4 regions of the Streptomyces sp. NPDC005393 genome follow, and region 3 is predicted to be linked to each of the others. Evidence: riboswitches for the same ligand, from Rfam matches in the RefSeq annotation. Region 3 holds a riboswitch; each other region holds the start of a gene.

Region 1 (5,160 bases), on a different contig from region 3:
GCGCCGGAGCTGCGCGACCTCGACGTGGGCCGCTGGCGGGGCCGTTCGCTGGACGACGTCGGGCGTCAGGCGCCGCAGGAGGTGGCGGACTGGCTGGCCGATCCGGCGGCGGCGCCGCACGGCGGCGAGTCGCTGCTGGAGCTGGTGGAACGGGTCGGGGCGTGGCTGGAGGCGTGGTCCGGGCGCGAGCGGCGGGTGCTCGCCGTCGCCGAGCCCGCCGTGGTCCGCGCCGCCCTCGTCCACGCCCTCGCCATCCCCGCGCGGACCTTCTGGCGCCTCGATGTCGCCCCGCTGACCGCGACCGAGCTCAGCGGCCGCTCGGGACGGTGGAATCTGCGCTGCGGTCGGCCGCTGGCCGCGTCGCGGTAAGGGGCCGGGGGCCGCCGCGAGCACACGCGCCCGCGACGGCCCCCAGGCGCCCCGCCCTCAGGACTCAGGACTCAGGACTCATGAGTCAGGACGCGGTGCCGTCCAGCACGGCCCGTACCTCCCTCGCGGCGGCCACCATGTGCTTGAGCGACGTACGGACCTCGGGCCAGCCGCGGGTCTTCAGCCCGCAGTCCGGGTTGACCCAGAGCCGCTCGGGCGGGATGGCCTCGAGCCCCCTGCGCAGCAGGGCGGCCGCCTCCTCGGCGCTCGGTACCCGGGGGGAGTGGATGTCGTAGACACCGGGGCCGACCTCGCGCGGATAGCCGGCCTCGGCCAGCTCCCCGGCCACCTGCATATGCGACCGCGCCGCCTCCAGGCTGATGACATCGGCGTCGAGGTCGTCGATGGCCTGGAGGATGTCGCCGAACTCGGCGTAGCACATATGGGTGTGGATCTGGGTGTCCGGGCGCACCCCCGCCGTGGTGAGCCGGAACGCCTCGGTGGCCCAGGCCAGATACCCGGGGCGGCCGGCGGCGCGCAGCGGCAGGGTTTCGCGCAGGGCGGGCTCGTCGACCTGGATGACCGAGGTCCCGGCCGCCTCCAGGTCGGCCACCTCGTCGCGCAGCGCCAGCGCGACCTGGCGGGCGGTCTCGGCGAGCGGCTGGTCGTCGCGGACGAAGGACCAGGCGAGCATGGTGACCGGGCCGGTGAGCATGCCCTTGACCGGACGGTCGGTGAGGGACTGGGCGTAGGCCGTCCAGCGCACCGTCATCGGCTCCGGGCGGGAGATGTCGCCGGCCAGGATCGGCGGGCGGACGTAGCGGGTGCCGTAGGACTGGACCCAGCCGTGCCGGGTGGCGAGATATCCGGTGAGCCGCTCGGCGAAGTACTGGACCATGTCGTTGCGTTCGGGCTCGCCGTGCACCAGGACATCGAGTCCGGCCTTCTCCTGGAAGGAGACCACCTCGCGGATCTCGGCTTCGATCCGCTCCTCGTAACCGGCGGTGCCGATCCGCCCGGCCCGCAGATCGGCGCGGGCGGTGCGCAGTTCGGCCGTCTGCGGGAAGGAGCCGATGGTGGTCGTCGGCAGCTGCGGCAGCCGCAGCCGGTCGCGCTGGGCGGCGACCCGCTCGGCGTACGGCCGTGAGCGGCGGGCGTCGGCCCCGGTGACGGCCTGGGCGCGGGCGCGTACGGCCGGGTCGCGGGTCAGCGCGGAGCCGGCCCGGGAGGCCAGATCGGCGCGGTTGGCGGCGAGTTGCGCGGCGATGGTGTCCGTACCGTCGCTCAGCCCGCGGGCGAGGGTGACGATCTCGGCCGTCTTCTGCCGGGCGAACGCCAGCCAGCGGGCGATCTGCGGATCCACCTCGCGCTCGACCGTCGCGTCCAGCGGGACATGCAGCAGGGAGCAGGACGCGGCCACATCCACCCGGCCCGCGAGACCGAGCAGGGTGCCGAGGGTGGACAGCGACGCCGACAGGTCGTTGATCCACACATTGCGGCCGTCCACGACGCCCGCGACCAGGCGCTTCCCCGGCAGCCCGCCGGCCGCGGCGAGATCGTCGAGGTTGGCCGAAGCAGGCCCGGTGAAGTCGAGCGCCAGCCCCTCGACCGGCGCCTTGGCCAGCACCGGCAGGGCCTCGCCGAGCCGGTCGAAGTACGAGGCGACCAGCAGCTTGGGCCGGTCGGTGAGGGCGCCCAGCTCACGGCAGGCGCGGGCGGCGGCGTTCAGCTCGGCCGCCGTGCGGTCCTGGACCAGCGCCGGCTCATCCAGCTGGACCCACTCGGCGCCGGCCGCCCGCAGATCGGCCAGCACCTCCGCGTACACCGGAATCAGCCGGTCCAGGAGGGTGAGCGGTACGAACGAGCCGTCCACTCCGGGTGCGGGCTTGGCGAGCAGCAGATAGGTGACCGGGCCGACCAGCACCGGGCGGGGGGTGTGGCCGAGCGCGACCGCCTCCCTCAACTCGGCCACCTGCTTTGCGGAGTCGGCGCGGAAGACGGTGTCGGGGCCGAGCTCGGGCACCAGATAGTGGTAGTTGGTGTCGAACCACTTGGTCATCTCCAGCGGCGCCACCTCCCGGGTGCCGCGCGCCATCGCGAAGTAGCCGTCCAGCGGATCGGCCTCGACGGCGGCGCGGTGGCGGTCGGGGACGGCGCCGACCATGACGCTGGTGTCCAGCACATGGTCGTACATCGAGAAGTCGCCGGTGGGCACCTCGTGCAGACCGGCGTCGGCCAGCTGCCGCCAGGTGGTACGGCGCAGGCCCGCCGCTGTCTCCCGGAGGGCCTCGGCGGTGACCCGGCCCTTCCAGTACCCCTCGACGGCCTTCTTCAGCTTCCGGTCCGGCCCCTGGCGGGGGTAGCCGTACACGGTGGCCCTGGCCGCCGCCGTCGCGTGCGTTGTCACGGAACTCTCCTTCGCGAGCACTCGTCATGAGCTCCCGGGGACCGGGCACAGGGCGCGAAGGGATGGCGCGGACCCCGGAAACACCGCATGGTGCCCGCCCGCGCCGCCGACCCGCCCTCGAGGTCACCGAGAGACCGCGCGCGTCCGACGCGCACGGGCAGTGGCAGGTCTTCGGACTCGCGGGCGCGCCTCGTGTCCCCACGAGGCATCTACTGGCCGTCGCTTCCCAGACCCGGCTGCCGGGCCCAGTGCGTATGACGGCGGTCGTTCCCGCTCACCGCTGCGGGGCAGTCCCGGATTCCCACCGGGTTCCCTCTTACGACGCGCCTGCCTGGCGGACAGGGCGAACCAGCTGCACGGCCCAGACTAGGCGCTCACCCCGGTCCCGGGAAACCGGTTCGGTGGCCGGGCGGTCCGTCGCGCTCATCGCGTTCGTCGTAACGAAACGATCTCTCCGATGGCGCGCCCCCATCGGATGGACTTCTGTGACGTGATGGCGTTACCCACGGCCAAGCCCCGCCCCGCCCTCGCGATCGTCTGCGCCGCCGCCGCGATGGCGACGCTCCGCGTGCCACGCACTGCCCGCGCGACGCCGGGTCCGCGCCCTTGAGCCGGGCGACCGCGAGATCGACAGTCTGCCCGTGCACAGCGACTACGACGGTCCGGGCCTCGACCGGATCTGCTTCCACCAGCGCGTCCCGCGCATTCCGTAGACGCCCGCCGCCCGCGGTGAGCGCGACGCCGGTTCCGCCCGTATGAGGGAGAGGGTCTTCACCGTCCGAGGCCCCGGGGCTGGATCGACGTAAGGAGGCAGGGTGGTGAAGCACATGCGGCGAGGTGGACGCCGACTCGTACGGTTCGCGGCCGTCGGGGCGTTGGTCTGCGGCGGCGTGATGGTCGCGCAGTCCGCACCGGGTGCATCGGGATCGGCTCACGGGGCGACCGGAGACGGCACGCACGTCCTGGGGGCGCGGAGCGACGATCTGGGCGGGCGTCTGGTGTCCCGGCTCGGCACCTCCCGTACGGCGGGCAACTGGATCGGCTCCGACGGGCGCCCGGTGGTCGCGGTGACCGACGCGGACGCGGCGGCCGAGGTCAGCCGGGCGGGGGCGAAGGCCAAGCGGGTGCGGTACAGCATGAATGAGCTGGACTCCGCCACCGAGACGCTGCGCTCGGCGCCCCGGGTGGCGGGCACCGCGTGGATGGTGGACCCCGCGTCCAACAAGGTGGTGGTGCTCGGCGACAGCACCGTCCCCGCCGCCCGCTGGTCACGGATGAAGGACCTCGGCGCGCGGGTGGGCAGCGAGGTGAGCATGGAGCGGACGACGGGCTCCTTCACCACCAGGACCGCCGGCGCCGCCCCGATCTTCACCAACGGCAGCCGCTGCTCCGCCGGTTTCAATGTCACCAACGGCCAGACCGGCTTCATCCTGACGGCGGGTCACTGCGGGCCCACCGGCACCCCCTGGTTCACCGACACCTCGGGATCCACGAACATCGGGACCACGGTCCAAAGCAGCTTCCCCGGCAATGACTTCTCGCTGGTGCGGTACGACAACCGCTCGCTCGACCAGAGCAGCGTCCTGGACGTCGGCAACGGTCAGGCGGTGCGGGTCACCGGGGTCGGCGACCCCGTCGTGGGCCAGGAGGTCTTCCGCAGCGGCAGCACCTCCGGGCTGCACTCCGGCAAGGTCACCGGACTGAACGCGACGGTCAACTACCCCGAGGGCAGTGTCGGCGGTCTGATCCAGACCACTGTGTGCGCCGAGCCGGGCGACAGCGGAGGCCCGCTCTTCTCCCAGGGCGTGGCGCTCGGCATCACCTCCGGCGGCAGCGGCGACTGCACCAGGGGCGGTGTGACCTTCTTCCAGCCGGTGACCAAGGCGCTGACGGCCCTCGGGGTGAGCATCCCGGGCACCATGGCCCAGGGCACCAGCCCGGCCGGCGCACCGGGCGCACCGGTCAACGGCGCGGCGGCGCCCGGGAGTTCGGAAGCCGTGGGCGGTCTGCCGACGGTCGACGACATCGTGGCGTACGGCCGGCGGTTCGGCCCCGGGCTGCTGGTCATCGCCGCGGGGTTCATCGGGATTCTCTCGACCTTCGCCATCCGTCCCAGCCGGCGCCGCCGGTACCGCGACTACTCCACCGGGTGGGGGTGAGCCGGCCCAGGCCGGATTGCGCGCCGATCCTTGAGCCCCGCCTCGCCCTCGCCCTCGCCGTCCGGCGCGCCGTGGCCGCCGATCCGGTGCGAGACCGGGGCGGTTGCGTACGGTCGGGCGTGCGTACCGCCAAGCGACAGGCGAGTGGAAGGACGGAGCAGTGCACATCGACCTCACCGGCAGGACCGCTGTCGTCACCGGATCCTCTCAGGGCATCGGCCACGC
Region 2 (5,160 bases), on a different contig from region 3:
GGTCGGGGGCGCCCCCGGCGGCACAAAGGGCAGTCCGTCCGGCACACCGTCCTCGATGAGCCGCAGCAGCGCGTCCGTGTCCGCGTGCTCCTCGATCAGATCGCCCAGCCGGTCGAGTTGCTCCTCGCGCAGCTCCCCGAAGCGGGTGTCCGGCGCCGGTACGAACGCCCGGCCCGCCGCGTCGGCCACCCGCCGCAGAAAGGCGCGCCGGAAGCCGTCGCTCTCCAGCGAGCCGTGCCAGTGCGTGCCCCACACCGAGCCCACCCGGCAGCCGTCCAGGAAGGGTTCGTCGGCCCCGTCCAGCCGTTCGGCGACCCCGTGGTGGATCTCGTAGCCCTCCACCCGCTCGCCGAGCGCCTCGCCCACCGGCCGGGCCAGGGTCTTCTCCGCCGCGAACCGCACCCGCACCGGCAGCAGCCCGAGTCCCGCGACCGTCCCGGCCTTCGACTCGACCTTGTCCTCGATGCGCTCGCCGAGCACCTGGAAGCCGCCGCAGATGCCCAGCACCGGCCGCCCCTCGGCGGCCCGGCGCGCGATCGCGTCGGCGAGCCCGCGCTCGCGCAGCCACTCCAGCGCCCGTACCGTCCCGCGGGTGCCCGGCAGCACCACCAGATCGGCGTCGGCCAGCTCCTCCGGCCGGTCCACGAACCGCACGATCACACCCGGCTCGGCGGCCAGCGCGTCCACATCCGTGAAGTTGGACATCAGCGGAACGGCGGCGACCGCGACCCGCAGCACATTCGCACCGTACGGGGGCGCGACGACGCTCTCGCGCACCGCGCCGCGCAGCGATACCCGCAGCCCGTCCTCCTCGTCGATGCCCAGCCCATGGGCGAACGGGAGCACGCCGACGGTCGGCCGCCCGGTCAGGCCGCGCAGCATCTCCAGACCGGGCTCCAGGAGCGTCACATCGCCGCGGAACTTGTTGACCATATAGGCGGCGATATGCCGCTGGTCCTGTGCCGACAGCAGCGCGGTCGTGCCGAAGAAGGACGCGAAGACGCCCCCGCGGTCGATATCGCCGACCACCACGACCGGCAGCCCGGCGGCCCGTGCGAGCCCCATGTTGACGATGTCGGTACGGCGCAGATTGATCTCGGCCGGGCTGCCCGCGCCCTCACAGATCACCGCGTCATGGGTGCGGCGCAGCTCCGCCAGGCACTCCGTGACAGTTCCGAGCAGCGCCTCGCGCCGCTCGCTGTGGTAGCCGCGGGCGCTCAGCTCGCCCACCGGCTTGCCCAGCAGCACCACTTGGCTGCTGCTGTCGCTTCCCGGCTTCAGCAGTACGGGGTTCATCAGGGCGCTGGGCTCGACGCGCGCGGCGGCGGCCTGCATGGCCTGGGCGCGCCCGATCTCCGCCCCGTCCCGGGTGACGAAGGAGTTGAGCGACATGTTCTGCGCCTTGAAGGGCGCCACGCGGACGCCCTTGCGCGCCAGCCACCGGCAGATACCCGCCGTGACCACGCTCTTGCCCGCGTCCGAGGTCGTCCCCGCGACCAGCAGGCCGTGGCCAGGCCCGGTCATCGGCGTGCCCTTTCGTTGTCGGGTGCGGGCCGGTGGGTGGGTTGTGCCCACCCGTCCCGCCCAGAGGGAACCTCCCAGCGGTAGCCGGGGGAGGAACGGCGGCCCACAACGGCTCTCGCCGCGATCGACGTCAGCAGCGCCAGGGCGCCGACGCGGCGCGACAGCCGCACCGCGCGGTCGATGTCCGTGATCTCCACGGCGCGCCCGCCGGAGTTGAGCACCGGCCGGTGCTCGACCCGGCCGCCGTACGCGAGGGTGCCGCCCAGCCGTACGCCGAGCGCGCCCGCGAAGGACGCCTCCACCGGGCCCGCGTTGGGGCTCGGATGGCGCCGTCCGTCCCGCCGCCAGGCGCGCCACGCGCCGCGCGGGTCGGCGCCCGCGAGGGTGGCCAGGGCCGCCGTAAGGCGCGCACCGGGCCAGCCGGCGGCGTCGTCCAGACGGGCCGCCGCCCAGCCGAACCGCCGGTAGCGCGGCGACTTGTGGCCCACCATGGCGTCCAGGGTGTTGACGGCGCGGAAGCCGATGAGCCCCGGCACTCCGCCCACGGCGCCCCACACCAGCGCGCCCACCACGGCATCGGAGGTGTTCTCGGCGACCGATTCGACGACCGCGCGGGCCATCTGCTGTCCGTCCAGCGCCTGCGGATCGCGTCCGCACAGATGCGGCAGCCGCTCCCTGGCGGTGGCGAGGTCCCCGGCGGCCAGCGCGTCGCCGACGGCCCGCGCCTCACGCCGGAGCGTCGTACCGCCCAGCACGGCCCAGGTGGCGGCGGCGGTCAGCGCGATGTCCGTCGTACGGGGCCCGGCAAGGGCCCGTACGGTACGCGTCAGCAGCGCGGCACCGGCGGCCGCGCCGCCCGCGCACAGCGCGGTGTGCAGGGCCCCGTGGCCGCGGTGGTCGCGCCACAGCCGCCGCTCGGCGGCCGCGGCGGCGCGCCCGAACGCGGCCACCGGATGACCGCGGCGCGGATCGCCCATGGCGAGGTCGCCGAGGAAGCCGAGGGCGGCGCCGCACGCGTACGAGGCGTGGTCGGCACGCATCCGTCAGCCCGCCGTCGCGCCTCGGCGCGGCGGCGTGCGGACAGGTGGGGCTGGCGGCGTTTCGGGGCCGGGCATGGCGGTATGTCCTCACTCAGGGTCCGCGCCCTGGCTCGACGTGACCGGCGGTGAGAGTCTCCTGGCTCCCGGATCCGCGGTTCTCCCGGCCTTCCAGCTCCGCATACGGACGAACCATATGGATGAGCCGTGACCCCATACAGGCGATGGGAGAGCGCTCCCCGGTGACAGTGGCGGGACCGCGCCGGATTCTCACCGGCTTCCTCTCCTGCCGCCGTTTGGCTCCGGAAGTCCACCATGGGCCGCGAATGGCCGTCAACTCGCATATGACCCGCGATGCGTGAGTGTGCCGAGGCCCACATGGACCGACCGCCGGTCGGTCGACGCTGGTCAGCGCCGCCGCCCGGCGGTCGGTGGGGTCGATGAGGACGTGCGGTCCTCAGGCGACGATCAGATAGATGCCGTACGCCACGACCGCGGCGCACAGCCCGAAGCAGGCGTACGCGGCGGTGCGGGCGGCCGCGGAGGCGCCGCCCGCCACCACCGCCGTGCCGACCGCGCCGTCGTGCGGCTGCGGCTGGTCACTCCGGGACGTTCCGACGATCCCCAGGGTGAAGACGCCCACCATGCCGACCGTCACCGCGAGGCTGATGCCGAAGACCTGGCCGAGTGCCGCCCAGTCGATGCTCATCTACGTAGCTCCCTTTAGCTGGTGGTGCTGGTCGCCGCGGCGGCGGGGGTGGGGGTGGTCTCCGTGGCGGGCGCCGCGGTGGGCTCCGGGACGCTCTCCGCGGTGGTGTCCGCGGTGGTCTCGGTAGTGGTCGCGGCACCCGCGGGCGGCGGGGCGACGGACCGCAGGGCGGCGGTGACGGCGCCCACCGGCTCGGCGGACGGCACTCCGACCTCGTTGACGTTGGTGTGGTCCACGGGCTTGCGGCGCGACAGCGCCCAGATCGCCCCGCAGGCCAGGACGGCCAGCACGGCGACCGCCGTGACTCCCCAGCTCCCCTGGTCGGCCAGCAGCGCCGCGCCGCCCGCGACGAGACCCGCGGCCGGCAGGGTCAGCACCCATGCGATGACCATGCGGCCCGCGGTCGACCAGTGCATCACCGCGCCCTTGCGGCCGACCCCCGCGCCCATCACGGCGCCGGAGCAGACCTGGGTGGTGGACAGCGCGAAGCCGATGTGGGAGGAGGCGAGGATGACGGTCGCGGCACCGGTCTGGGCGGCGAAGCCCTGCGGCGGCTGGATGTCGGTGATGCCCTTGCCCATGGTGCGGATGATGCGCCAGCCGCCCAGGTAGGTGCCGAGCGCGATGGCCAGGCCCGCGGAGACGATGACCCACAGCGGCGGGTCGGAGTCGGGCGCGACGACGCCGCCGGTGACCAGCGCCAGGGTGATCACACCCATCGTCTTCTGGGCGTCGTTGGTGCCGTGGGCGAGGGAGACCAGGGCGGCCGAGGCGATCTGGCCGGCGCGGTAGCCCTTCGCGGTGTCCTCGGGGGAGCGGTCGCGGCCCAGCCGGTAGGTGAGCCGGGTGGCGGCCAACGTGGCGATTCCGGCCACGATCGGCGCGGCGACGGCGGGGATCAGGACCTTCATGACGATCGCGTCGCCGTTGACCCCCTGCAGGCCGACGGAGGCCACCGTGGCGCCGATGAGGCCGCCGAAGAGAGCGTGCGAGGAGCTGGAGGGGAGCCCGGCGAGCCAGGTCACCAGATTCCAGAGGATCGCGCCGACCAGACCCGCGAAGATCACTTCGGGTCGGATGCCGGAATTCTCGTCGACGATCCCTCCGGAGATGGTCTTGGCGACCTCCACGGACAGGAACGCGCCGACGAGATTGAGGACCGCCGACATCGCCACCGCCACCCGGGGACCGAGTGCTCCCGTGGAGATGGTGGTGGCCATGGCGTTGGCGGTGTCGTGGAAGCCGTTCGTAAAGTCGAACACCAAGGCCGTGATGATCACGATCCCGATGAGAAGCGTGATGTGTTCCATACACCCGGTCAATCAGTTCGAAGGTTCGGTATCAGCACGGTGAACGTAAGGAAACTGGATGAACGGAAGGTGAACTGAGGCGGGCGTCATGGTGACGCGCGGGCGAGAGTGCGGCGCCGGTCCGACTCTCGCCGTACTTCCGTACGTCATACGGGGTTTGAGGGGCGTACCCGAAGGGCCGATAAGGACCCCGCCCCGCCATGTCCTCGGCCCCGGCCGCCTGGCAGGATCGGACCCCGGAGGTGAGGGCGTGACGGAGTCGCGATCCCCACAGCGGCCGCGGCTGACCCGGCCCCTGCGGCAGGCGTGGGCCCAGGTGGTCCGGACGGCCCGCAGAACCACGGCCGACGGCCTCGTCGTCGGCACTTCGGGCAATGTCTCGGCGCGGGTCGGCGACACCGTCCTGGTGACCCCGAGCGGCCTCCCCTACGACCGGCTCGGCCCGCGCGACGCGGTCGGCGTGGATCTCGACGGCCGGCAGGTCCTCGGGACGCTCACGCCCACCAGTGAGCTTCCGATGCACCTGGCCGTCTACCGGAACACGGACGCCGCGGCCGTCGTCCACACCCACGCCGTCCAC
Region 3 (5,160 bases):
CGATGGTCGCGGTCGGCGCGATCGCCAGCAGCAGCGAGTTCCGCAACCCGGACTTCGCCATCCGCTCGCGCAGCGCCGCCCAGCGCTCCGGCCAGGTCGCCACCGCGTCCGTGTAGTGGTCCGGGTGCAGCACCCCGCGTGCGGTGCGCGTCGCGGACCAGGCCGGATGCGGGCCGTGGCGCTCGGCGAGCTCACAGGACGCCTCGTAGGCGGCGAGCATGATGCGCTCGGAGATCCGCGTGGAGAGCTTCTTCGCCTCGGGGGAGTCGAAGGGCAGCCGCAGCCGGAAGAAGACGTCCTGCAGCCCCATCAGGCCGAGTCCCACCGGCCGCCAGCGGGAGTTGGAGGCCCCGGCCTCTTCCGTGGGGTAGAAGTTGATGTCCACCACGCGGTCGAGGAAGGTCACGGCGGTACGGACCGTGGCGTCCAGCCGCTCCCAGTCCATGCCCTCTTCCCCGTCGCCGGCGTCCTTGCCGAGGTGTGCCGCGAGGTTGACCGAGCCCAGGTTGCACACGGCGGTCTCGCCGTCGTCCGTGACCTCCAGGATCTCGGTGCAGAGGTTGGAGGAGTGGACGACCTTGCCGGGCTCGGCGGTCTGGTTCGCGGTGCGGTTGGCGGCGTCCTTGAACGTCATCCAGCCGTTGCCGGTCTGCGCGAGGGTGCGCATCATCCGGGCGTACAGCTGGCGCGCCGGGATCTGCTTGAGCGCCCGCCCCTCGGCCTCGGCCTTCCGGTACGCGGCGTCGAACTCCTCGCCCCACAGGTCCACCAGCTCGGGCGCGTCGACCGGCGAGAACAGCGACCAGTCGGCGTCCGCCTCGACCCGGCGCATGAACTCGTCCGGGATCCAGTGCGCGATGTTGAGGTTGTGGGTGCGGCGGGCCTCCTCGCCCGTGTTGTCCCGCAGCTCCAGGAACTCCTCGATGTCCGCGTGCCAGGTCTCCAGATAGACGCAGGCGGCGCCCTTGCGCCGGCCTCCCTGGTTGACGGCCGCCACGGAGGCGTCGAGCGTCCGCAGAAACGGCACGATGCCGTTGGAGTGGCCGTTGGTGCCCCGGATCAGCGAACCGCGCGCACGGATGCGGGAGTACGACAGCCCGATGCCGCCCGCGTGCTTGGAGAGCCGTGCGACCTGGTGGTAGCGGTTGTAGATCGAGTCGAGCTCGTCCAGCGGGGAGTCCAGCAGATAGCAGGAGGACATCTGCGGATGGCGGGTGCCGGAGTTGAACAGCGTGGGGGAGCTGGGCAGATACGACAGCGTGCTGGTCAGCCGGTACAGCTCGGCCACATCGGCGAGGGCCCGCTCGGACCCGTCCTCGGCGAGCCCGCAGGCCACCCGGAGCAGGAAATGCTGCGGGGTCTCGATCACCTGACGGGTGATCGGGTGGCGCAGCAGATAGCGGCTGTGCAGGGTGCGCAGCCCGAAGTAGCCGAAGCGGTTGTCGGCGCCGTCGGCGAGCGCCTGGTCCACCAGCGCGTCCAGCCGGGCGGCGTGCGTGGCCACGAACTCGGCGGTGGAGTCGGCGATCAGGCCCTCGTGGTGGCCCACCCGGACGGAGGCGGAGAAGGAGACCGAGCCCTGCCCGGCCGCCTCCTCCGTGATCGCGAGGGCCAGCAGCCGCGCGGCCAGCCGTGAGTACTCCGGCTCTTCGGCGATCAGCCCGGCCGCCGCCTCGATCGCCAGAGTGCGCAACTCCGCCTCGTCCGAGCCGGGATGGCGGCCGCGCAGGGCGGCGGCCGCGACCTTGCCGGGGTCGGTGGCGGGAAGATCGGCGGTGAGGCCGGTCAGGGTCCGCAGCAGGGCGGTCCCGGGCGCGTCGGTCACTGCCTGAGAAGCCGTTGCCTCTGAAACCGGATCCGCGGGCGCGATGGTCACTGAAGTGCTCTCCCTCGCTCGGCTGGGGGCCAGGAGGGCGGTGCGCGACGGTCGCGTACGGGCATGCCGATTCCGCACTCGCGTACGGAGGCACACCGCGCAGCGTCCATCGAACCCAACCCGCGAGGCCCGGACGTATGCAGACGGCCGTCGGCAGGTCCTCGGACTCGCGGGTACGCATAAAGCGCACACGTACACCGTTGCGGGACAGTTCCGGATTCCCACCGGATTCCCCTGCGGCGACAGCGAGCACGAGCATACATCTTGTGTCGGCCGACGCACGTGCCCCCACATCTTGTGTCGTGAGGTGAGGAGTTTCGTATAAATGTGCTAGTGCGTTCCCGGCGCTGCCCGTGACCTGGGGCCCGTGTTCCGCCATCCGGCGAAAGCCCGGGCGAGGCGGGCGCGGTCGTCGGCGTAGCCGCTTTCGAAGGTCTCGCGGTGGTCCCGACGCGGTCCGACAGTACGCGAATCGGCCTGCCGGTGTGGTGTGTCGACCGGGTCGCCGGGCGACCGCGCCGCACCCCGCGCCCCCACTTCGGGGCTCGGCGGGGACGCGCACCGGGCGGCCGATCACATCCGCGAACAACTGGGAACCGTCAGCTCACCGCTTGCTGCCCTCCGTGGCCTCGGGGTTGGCAAGGTGGTGAAGCCTCTCGCCGCGTGCGTAGCGGCCGACCTCGGCGGCGGTGACGGCGGCGGCGCGGTGGGCGGTCTGCCGGGTGGCGCCGGCCAGATGCGGGGTGGTGACGACGTTCGGCGCGGAGTACAGCGGCCAGTCGGCGGGCGGCGGTTCGATGTCGTATACATCCAAGGCGAGGGCGCCGAGGCGGCCGGTGCGCAGCGCCTCGGGCAGCGGGGCGTAGTCGAGCAGCCCGCCGCTCGCGGTGTTCACGAGGACCGCGCCGGGCCGCATCCGCGCGAGCCGGCCCGCGTCGAGGAGATGGCGGGTCTCGGCGGTCAGCCGGGCGTGCAGGCTCACGATCTCGCTGCGCACGAGGAGTTCGTCGAGCTTGACGGGTTCGACGCCGTCGGCGCGGGCGGCCTCGCCGTCCGTGTACGGGTCCGCGATCAGCACCCGGGCGCCGAAGGCGCGCAGCACCCGGGCGACGATCCGGCCGACGGCCCCGTAGCCGATCAGGCCGACGGTCGCGCCGTCCAGCTCGCCGCCGGCCTCCTGGTACGCGGAGAGGTCACCGGGCCAGCGGCCGGCGCGCAGCTCGGCGTGGGCGGTGGGGATCCGGCGCATCGCGGCGAGCATCATGCCGATCGTGAACTCGGCGGCGGCGACGGCGTTACGGCCCGGGGCGAAGCTCACGGCGACGCCCGCGCGGGCCGCGGCCACCAGGTCGACATTGACCGGGCCGTCGCGGGCGACCGCGACCATGCGCAGCTCGGGGCGGGCGGCGAACACCCGCTCGGTGAAGGGCGCCGTCTGTGTCACACACACCTCGGCATCGAGGAGCGCCTCGATCAGCTGCTCCTCGGTGCCGCTCGCCTCGCTCACCCCGTCCACGGGGCCGAAGGGCTCGTGCGGCCACGGAAGCGTCAGCTCGCCGATGTCCAAACCGTCCGGGTCCAGCTGATCGAGGAGGGCCGCCGCGATCAGCTCGGGCGTGATGAAGTGGTCTCCGGCGGCGAGGACGCGCATGGGTGGCCTTCCTTCGGCGTTCCATCACATGAGCGATGCTCGATTTAACACCTTGGACTTGATGAGGCAATGGCCGACGCGTGGGAGGCGCCGGATGACCGCCCGACTGCTGCTCGTACGCCACGGCGAGACCGTGTGGCACGCGGAGAACCGGTATGCCGGAATCTCCGACAGCGCCCTGACGGAGCGGGGATACCGGCAGGCCCAGGCGCTCGCCCGCTGGGCCGAGGGCCGCGCCATCGGCGCGGTGGTACCCACAGCGGCGCGATGCCCGGTATCGGCTCCCAGTCGCGCTCCGGCGCGCGGACGAAGCCCAGCCGCCCGTAGAGCCGGTGAGCGGCCGTCATCGACTGCTGGCTGCAGATCACGATCCCCGTGAGCCCGAGCCCCCGGGCCCGGCACCGCGTCCGCCGCGACCAGCACCTCGGCCTGCTCGGCCCGCCGCCGGGCGTCGCGCGGCCGCCGTTGCTGCTGTCCGTGGTGCCCAACTCGGACCCCGCCGCCGGTGGGAACCTCGTCCAGCTGAACGGGCAGAACCTGCGCAACGTCATCAGTGTGACCTTCGGCGGCGTGCCCGCCCAGATCGCCAGCCAGAGCAGTTCCGGTGGCGGCGGCTGGGGTCGTGACTGGGACGGCGGCTGGGGCGGCGGTGGCTGGCCCGGAGGCGGCTGGTCGGGGAATCCCACCAACGACGTCGTCGTGGTGATAGCCCCGCCGCACGCGCCCGGGTCCGTCCAGGTCCTCGTCACCACCACCGTCGGCACCAGCAACAGCCAGCCGTACACCTACGTGGCGCCGACGCCGCCCCCCGCCGTCTCCATCACCCCGGTCGTGGGACCGACCACCGGCGGCACCCTGTACTTGATCACGGGCACCAACCTGACCGGCGTCACCAGCGTCACCTTCGGCGGGAGCCCCTCGGCGATCCTGACCATCAACCCGGCCGGGACCGGCCTGGTCGGCATCACCCCGGCAGGCCCGCCCGCGGGCGGCAACGTCACCGTCACACTGAGCGGCCCCAACGGCACCGCCACCGTCCCCGGCGGTTTCACCTACTTCGTCGCGCCGGTCGCCCCGGTGCCCGCCGCCATCACGCCCACCACCGGACCTATCGCCGGCGGCACCGCGTTCACCATCACCGGCACCAACCTCGGCAGCGTGCTGGGCGTGCTGTTCAACGGCGTTCCCGCCACGGGTGTGACCGCCACCGCCACCGCCACCACGGTCACCGGCACCACCCCGCCCGGGGTGCCCGGCAACGCGACCGTCACGCTGGTGACGGCCTTCGGGACCTTCACCGTCCCCGGCGGCTTCCTCTACGTCTGACGGCGGACGTCAGGCCGCTGCTCGCGCCGGTCACCGAGCCTCGTTCCACGGGGCCCGGTGACCGGCGTCGTCGTCCAAACTGCCTAGCTGTGCTCGGTGCTCTTGCGGCGCCGCATCCACCACACCAGCGTTCCGCCGACCGCCGCGAGAACCCCGGCGATGCCTGCGATCAGACCCACAGGGGTGTCGGATCCGGTGTCGGCGAGGTTCCCGTCCGGGTCCTTGGTGGCCGGGGACTGACTGCCGTCGCCGCCGCCCGGGGTGGACGGGTCGGGCGCCGGAGTGGTCGGCTGGTCGGTCGGTTTGT
Region 4 (5,160 bases), on a different contig from region 3:
TGCCGCCTCATCGACCTCACCGCTCCGACTCCGTCTCACTAAGTCGGCGCGCGGGGGCGCACGCGGCGCTCATTGTGCCCCTTTTGGCGCGGGGGCGTTTGATTGTGCGCCCGCACGCCCCCCATTGGCTTGAATTCCGTGTTCGCGGCATGGGCAATCCCGGTATTCATGAACGGCGCGTGGCAGAGCGGCAACCGCGTGCGACTGAAGCAAGACATCACAGGGGGTGGAGAAGTTCGTGATCCGGGTACTTCTGGTACACGATTCAGGCCTGCTGCGCTCGGCGCTGGCATCGCTGATACGGGCCGAACCAGACATCGAGGTGATCGCGTCCTCGTGGCGTGACGCGCGTAGCAGAGCCCGTTCCTCACAACCGCACGTGTGCGTGGTGGACACGGAGTCCGCGGGTCCCGACGGGGTGGCACACAAGGGCGACTTAGGGAAGATCGTGAGCTCCGCCTCGAGCGAGGACGGCGCGTGCGGACTGCTCGTGCTGGCCCACGCCGGGCGCCCCGGCCCGCTGCGCCGCGCCCATGAGGCCCAGGCACTGGGCTACATCGACAAGAACGCCCCGCCACAGCATCTCCTGGACGGCATACGACATGTGGCGAAGAGAAAACGGTTCGTCGATGACTCGCTGGGCTACGGCTTTCTCCAGGCCGCCGAAATCCCGCTGACCGACCGTGAGTTGGGCGTACTGTCACTGGCCGCCGACGGCGCCTCGATCGCGGAGATCGCCGGGACCCTGCATCTGTCCAACGGGACGATACGCAACTACCTGGCCGCCATCACGCGTAAGACCGGGGCCCGCAACCGTGTGGACGCCATACGGATCTCACGGGGCGCGGGGTGGGTCTGACCGGCCGACCGCGCGTCCCACGCCGCGAGGAGTGGGCCCGACGTCCGTCCGTAAGGCGACCACGGCCAAGGCGCGCGACGGAGCGAGCCAGGGTGAGGCGCGCGGTGAGGCACAGGCGCGGGCCGGCGTGATGAGCCGGCCCCGCGCGCCGGCCGGGTAGCCGGACAGACGGCGGGCCCGGTCGCCCGCCACCCGGCCGGCCGTGAGACAGGCGCGGGCCGGGCCCGCGGTCGGCCGGCGCCCGCCCGCGCACCGGGTGCCCGGAGCAACGGCGAAGCCCAGGGGCACCGCCGGTTCGCGGTGTGGCACGAAGACTTCCACGCCACGACCGAAGCGGAACAGTCGCATGTGTCACGAAGAGGCCGTGCAATGCGCATGAATGATCCGCAACGGACCCGGCACGAACGCTGAAGGACATGCGGATCGTTCGGGGCGGGCGGGGCGGTCCTAAGGAACCGGAGCGCCGGCCTGAGGCGGCCGGGGGGGGTAGGCCGACGGCAGACGGCCGCCGGATAAGGTGTCCGTAAAACTTCATTCGCGCCCGTTCGGGGGAAGTCGGTGGGAATCCGGCGCTGACCCGCAACCGTGAGTACGAGCCCCCTCCGGGGCGTACGAGCCGGAACACCTGGGCGGGCGCGACGCAGGCTCCCGCCGTCCGGGGTACCGGGGGCGGCACCGTCGAGGTATGCGGAGCTGAGCCGGGTGTCTTCGTGTCGTCGCGGGGCGGATCGTTCCGCGCGTGGGTGGTCAGCCGTGCGCGGCCGCGTCCGTACGTCGATCCGCCTGTCCCACCGCAACGACATGACCGAGAGGCACCACAGCCATGAACGTACGCCGCACCGTGGCGGCTCTGTCCGTCTCCGCCGCCCTGTGCGGCGCAGCCGTCGCGCCTGCCGCCTTCGCCGACGACTCGGCGCGTCCGAAGGGGCTGTACGGCGCCAAGGATCCGAAGTTCGACGGCGTGTGGCGGCAGTCGCTCGCGCTGCTCGCCCAGGACGCGGTGGGCGTCACCCCGGCGAAGTCGGCCGTCGACTGGCTGGCCGGGCAGCAGTGCGCGGACGGCGGCTTCGCTGCGTACCGCGCGGACCCCGCGAAGGCGTGCGGACCGAAGACGGGCGAGTTCACCGACGCGACCTCGGCGGCCGTCCAGGCGCTGGCGGCGGTGGGCGGGCGGTCCGATGCGGTGGAGAAGGGCATCGGCTGGCTGAAGCGGAACCAGAACGACAACGGCGGCTGGGGCATGAACCCCGGCGGGCCGAGCGACGCCAACTCCACCTCGGTCGCGGTCGGCGCCTTCGCCGCGGCGGCCCAGGACCCGGCGAAGACCGCCTCCGCGAAGGGCCGCAAGAGCCCGTACGACGCGCTGCTCGGGCTGCAACTGGGGTGCGCGGCGAAGACGGGACAGCGCGGGGCGTTCGCGTACCAACCGGACAAGAGCGGAGACAAGGACAAGCTCGCCGCGAACAACATGGCCACCGTGAGCGCCGCGCTGGCCACTCAGGGCAAGGGCTTCGTCTTCGAGACCGTCGGCAAGGACAACCACAAGAACCCCAAGCCGCTGGACTGCAAGGACGCCGGCAGGGCCCGTACGCCGCAGGACGCCACCGAGGCCGCCCTCGCACATCTCTCCCTCGCCCTGTCCGCACACGATATGCGCCTGATGTCCTCGATGGCCGGCGCCACGGACCAGCCCGACTTCGGCGCCACCGCCGACGCGGTCGTGGCACTCGCCGCCGGGGAGCACAGCGCGGCCGCGGGCAAGCCGCTCCACTGGCTGCAGAGCAAGGACAGCGGCGCGGCGGCGTGGTCGAAGGGCGAGCCGGGGGCGCTCGCCAAGCTGATCCTCGCGGCGCACGCGGCCGGTGGCGATCCGCGTGACTTCGGGGGCGTCGACCTCGTACGGCAGCTCAACGCCACCGGGCCGAAGCCGGAAGCGGCGGCGGGTTCGGGGGCGGAGTCGGCCACCAAGGACAAAAAGGACGACGACGGCGACGGCGACGGCGGGATGAACAGCGTCTGGTGGATCGTGGGCGCCGGCGCGGCCGCGGGCATGGGCATCGGCTTCCTGCTCAGCGGCCGGAAGAAGCAGCGGCTCTGATGGGCGGCTCCCCTGCCACGCGGCGGCCGCCTGCCGTCCTCCTCCCGCGGCTGCCTGCCGTCGTCCTGCTGCCGGTTGCCCTCCTGCTGCTCACGCTCGGCGCGGCCCCGGCGCATGCCGCCGAGGGGTACCGCTACTGGTCGTTCTGGCAGCGGGGCGGGGACGGCGGCGGCTGGACGTACGCGACGCAGGGGCCCTCGTCGGCGCGGCCGGGCGACGGCGACATGATCGGCTTCCGCTTCGCGGTCAGTGAGGACTCCCAGGACGCCGTACGACCGCGCGGTACGGCCTCCTTCGAGGCGATCTGCGCGGACACGCCCGCCAAGGGCGGCACCAAGCGGATCGCGGTCGTCCTGGACTTCGGCACGGCGGCGGACGCGCCGGGCGGCCGGACCCCGCCGAAGGCGCGTACGGAGTGCGCGCGGGTCGGCGAGGACGCGACGGCCGGGGACGCGCTGGCCGCCGTCGCCAAGCCGCTGCGCTACGACTCCGCCGCCCTGCTGTGCGCCATCGCCGGATACCCGAGCTCGGGCTGCGGCGAGCAGATCAGCAAGAGCGGCGACAAGAGCGACGGCAAGAGCAGTAACAAGAGCGAGGACGACAAGAGCGGCGGCGGCACCGACGGCGGCCCGTCGGCCGGGCTGATCGGCGGGCTGGCCCTCGTCGTCGGGCTCGGCGCCGCGGCGGTGTGGCAGACGCGCCGCCGCCGGACATGAGCGCGACGGCACCGCGGACCGCCGACGGCACGCCTCGCACCCGGCTCCGCGCCCCCGCCACGGCACACACCCCCGTCCGCGGCAACGCACTCCACGCCGGCGCCTGGTGGCTGTGGGCGCTCGGGCTGGCCACGGCCGCGTCCCGGACCACCAATCCGCTGCTGCTCGGGCTGCTCATCGCCGTCGCGGGCTATGTCGTCGCCGTGCGCCGCACGGACGCGCCGTGGGCCCGCTCGTACACCGCCTTCCTGAAGCTCGGCCTGGTGGTGCTGGCGATCCGGCTGTTCTTCGCGGTCTTCTTCGGCTCGCCGATCCCCAGTACCCGCGTGCTGTTCACGCTCCCCGAAGTCCCGCTCCCCGACTGGGCGCAGGGGGTGCGGATCGGCGGCCGGGTCGCGGCCGAGGGGCTGGTCTTCGCGCTGTACGACGGGCTGAAGCTGGCGACCCTGCTGATCTGCGTCGGCGCGGCGAACGCGCTCGCCAGCCCGGCCCGGCTGCTCAAGTCCCTGCCCGGCGCGCTGTACGAGGCGGGCGTCGCGGTCGTCGTCGCGATGACCTTCGCGCCCCACCTCGTCGCGGACGTCCAGCGGCTGCGCGCGGCCCGCCGGCTGCGCGGCCGCCCCGACCGCGGGCCGAAGGCGCTGCTCCAGGTCGGGCTGCCGGTGCTGGAGGGCGCGCTGGAACGGTCCGTGGCCCTGGCGGCGGCGATGGACGCGCGTGGCTACGGCCGTACGGCGCGGGTCCCGCCCGCCGTACGCCGCACCACCACCGCGCTGACTCTGAGCGGGCTGCTCGGCGTCTGCTGCGGTACGTACGGACTGCTGGCGGCGCAGGGCGCGGGCTACGGGCTGCCGCTGCTGCTCGCCGGGCTCGCCGCCGCGCTCGGCGGGCTGTGGCTGGGCGGCCGCCGCTCGGTACGCAGCCGCTACCGGCCGGACCGGTGGGGCGTCAGGGCGTGGCTGGTGTCGGGGTCGGGGGCGGCGGTCGCGGCGCTGATGATCTGGGCCGGCTCGTCCGTACCGCAGGCCCTGCAGCCGCCCGTCGTCCCGCTCACGGCGCCGACGCTGCCGCTGTGGCCGGCGGCGGGGGTGCTGATCGGGCTGCTCCCCGCGCTCGTGGCCCCGGCCCCGTCCGCTGCCCCGCCATCCTCACCACACCCAGGAGCTCCGAAGGAGGCCGCGCAGTGATCCGTTTCGAGCAGGTGTCCGTCACCTACGACGGCGCGGCGCGGCCCGCCCTGGGGGAGGTGGATCTGACCGTCCCCGAGGGGGAACTGTGTCTGCTCGTCGGCCCGTCCGGAGTCGGCAAGTCGACACTTCTGGGCGCCGTCTCCGGCCTGGTGCCGCACTTCACGGGCGGCACCCTGCGGGGCCGGGTCACGGTCGCCGGCCGGGACACCCGTACCCATAAGCCGCGTGAGCTGGCCGACGTCGTCGGCACCGTGGGACAGGACCCGCTCGCGCACTTCGTCACGGACACCGTCGAGG

Evidence for each region. A riboswitch is a leader RNA that binds a small molecule or an ion and turns the genes downstream of it on or off. The one in region 3 is predicted to bind cobalamin.
Region 1: linked by a shared signal. The riboswitch ahead of metE (5-methyltetrahydropteroyltriglutamate--homocysteine S-methyltransferase) and the one ahead of ABZS71_RS00795 (ribonucleoside-diphosphate reductase subunit alpha) in region 3 are both predicted to bind cobalamin.
Region 2: linked by a shared signal. The riboswitch ahead of ABZS71_RS18150 (cobalamin biosynthesis protein) and the one ahead of ABZS71_RS00795 (ribonucleoside-diphosphate reductase subunit alpha) in region 3 are both predicted to bind cobalamin.
Region 4: linked by a shared signal. The riboswitch ahead of ABZS71_RS32155 (prenyltransferase/squalene oxidase repeat-containing protein) and the one ahead of ABZS71_RS00795 (ribonucleoside-diphosphate reductase subunit alpha) in region 3 are both predicted to bind cobalamin.

The regions. Positions count from the first base shown of each region.
Region 1 is NZ_JBEXFG010000014.1:114,303-119,462, reverse strand. It holds gene ABZS71_RS15145 (histidine phosphatase family protein) at 1-369, shown strand, start outside; gene metE (5-methyltetrahydropteroyltriglutamate--homocysteine S-methyltransferase) at 455-2,776, opposite strand; cobalamin riboswitch at 2,938-3,127, opposite strand; gene ABZS71_RS15135 (S1 family peptidase) at 3,595-4,935, shown strand; gene ABZS71_RS15130 (SDR family oxidoreductase) at 5,096-5,160, shown strand, end outside.
Region 2 is NZ_JBEXFG010000019.1:88,739-93,898, forward strand. It holds gene ABZS71_RS18145 (cobyric acid synthase) at 1-1,524, opposite strand, end outside; gene ABZS71_RS18150 (cobalamin biosynthesis protein) at 1,521-2,564, opposite strand; cobalamin riboswitch at 2,694-2,846, opposite strand; gene ABZS71_RS18155 (hypothetical protein) at 3,019-3,270, opposite strand; gene ABZS71_RS18160 (inorganic phosphate transporter) at 3,285-4,580, opposite strand; gene ABZS71_RS18165 (class II aldolase/adducin family protein) at 4,831-5,160, shown strand, end outside.
Region 3 is NZ_JBEXFG010000001.1:163,375-168,534, forward strand. It holds gene ABZS71_RS00795 (ribonucleoside-diphosphate reductase subunit alpha) at 1-1,876, opposite strand, end outside; cobalamin riboswitch at 2,011-2,148, opposite strand; gene ABZS71_RS00800 (2-hydroxyacid dehydrogenase) at 2,481-3,527, opposite strand; partial or broken gene ABZS71_RS00805 (phosphoglycerate mutase family protein) at 3,622-3,777, shown strand; partial or broken gene ABZS71_RS00810 (GNAT family N-acetyltransferase) at 3,794-3,925, opposite strand; gene ABZS71_RS00815 (IPT/TIG domain-containing protein) at 3,903-4,853, shown strand; gene ABZS71_RS00820 (LPXTG cell wall anchor domain-containing protein) at 4,937-5,160, opposite strand, start outside.
Region 4 is NZ_JBEXFG010000063.1:25,295-30,454, forward strand. It holds gene ABZS71_RS32145 (TetR family transcriptional regulator) at 1-42, shown strand, start outside; gene ABZS71_RS32150 (response regulator transcription factor) at 239-859, shown strand; cobalamin riboswitch at 1,380-1,507, shown strand; gene ABZS71_RS32155 (prenyltransferase/squalene oxidase repeat-containing protein) at 1,683-2,957, shown strand; gene ABZS71_RS32160 (SCO2322 family protein) at 2,957-3,673, shown strand; gene ABZS71_RS32165 (energy-coupling factor transporter transmembrane protein EcfT) at 3,670-4,860, shown strand; gene ABZS71_RS32170 (ATP-binding cassette domain-containing protein) at 4,857-5,160, shown strand, end outside.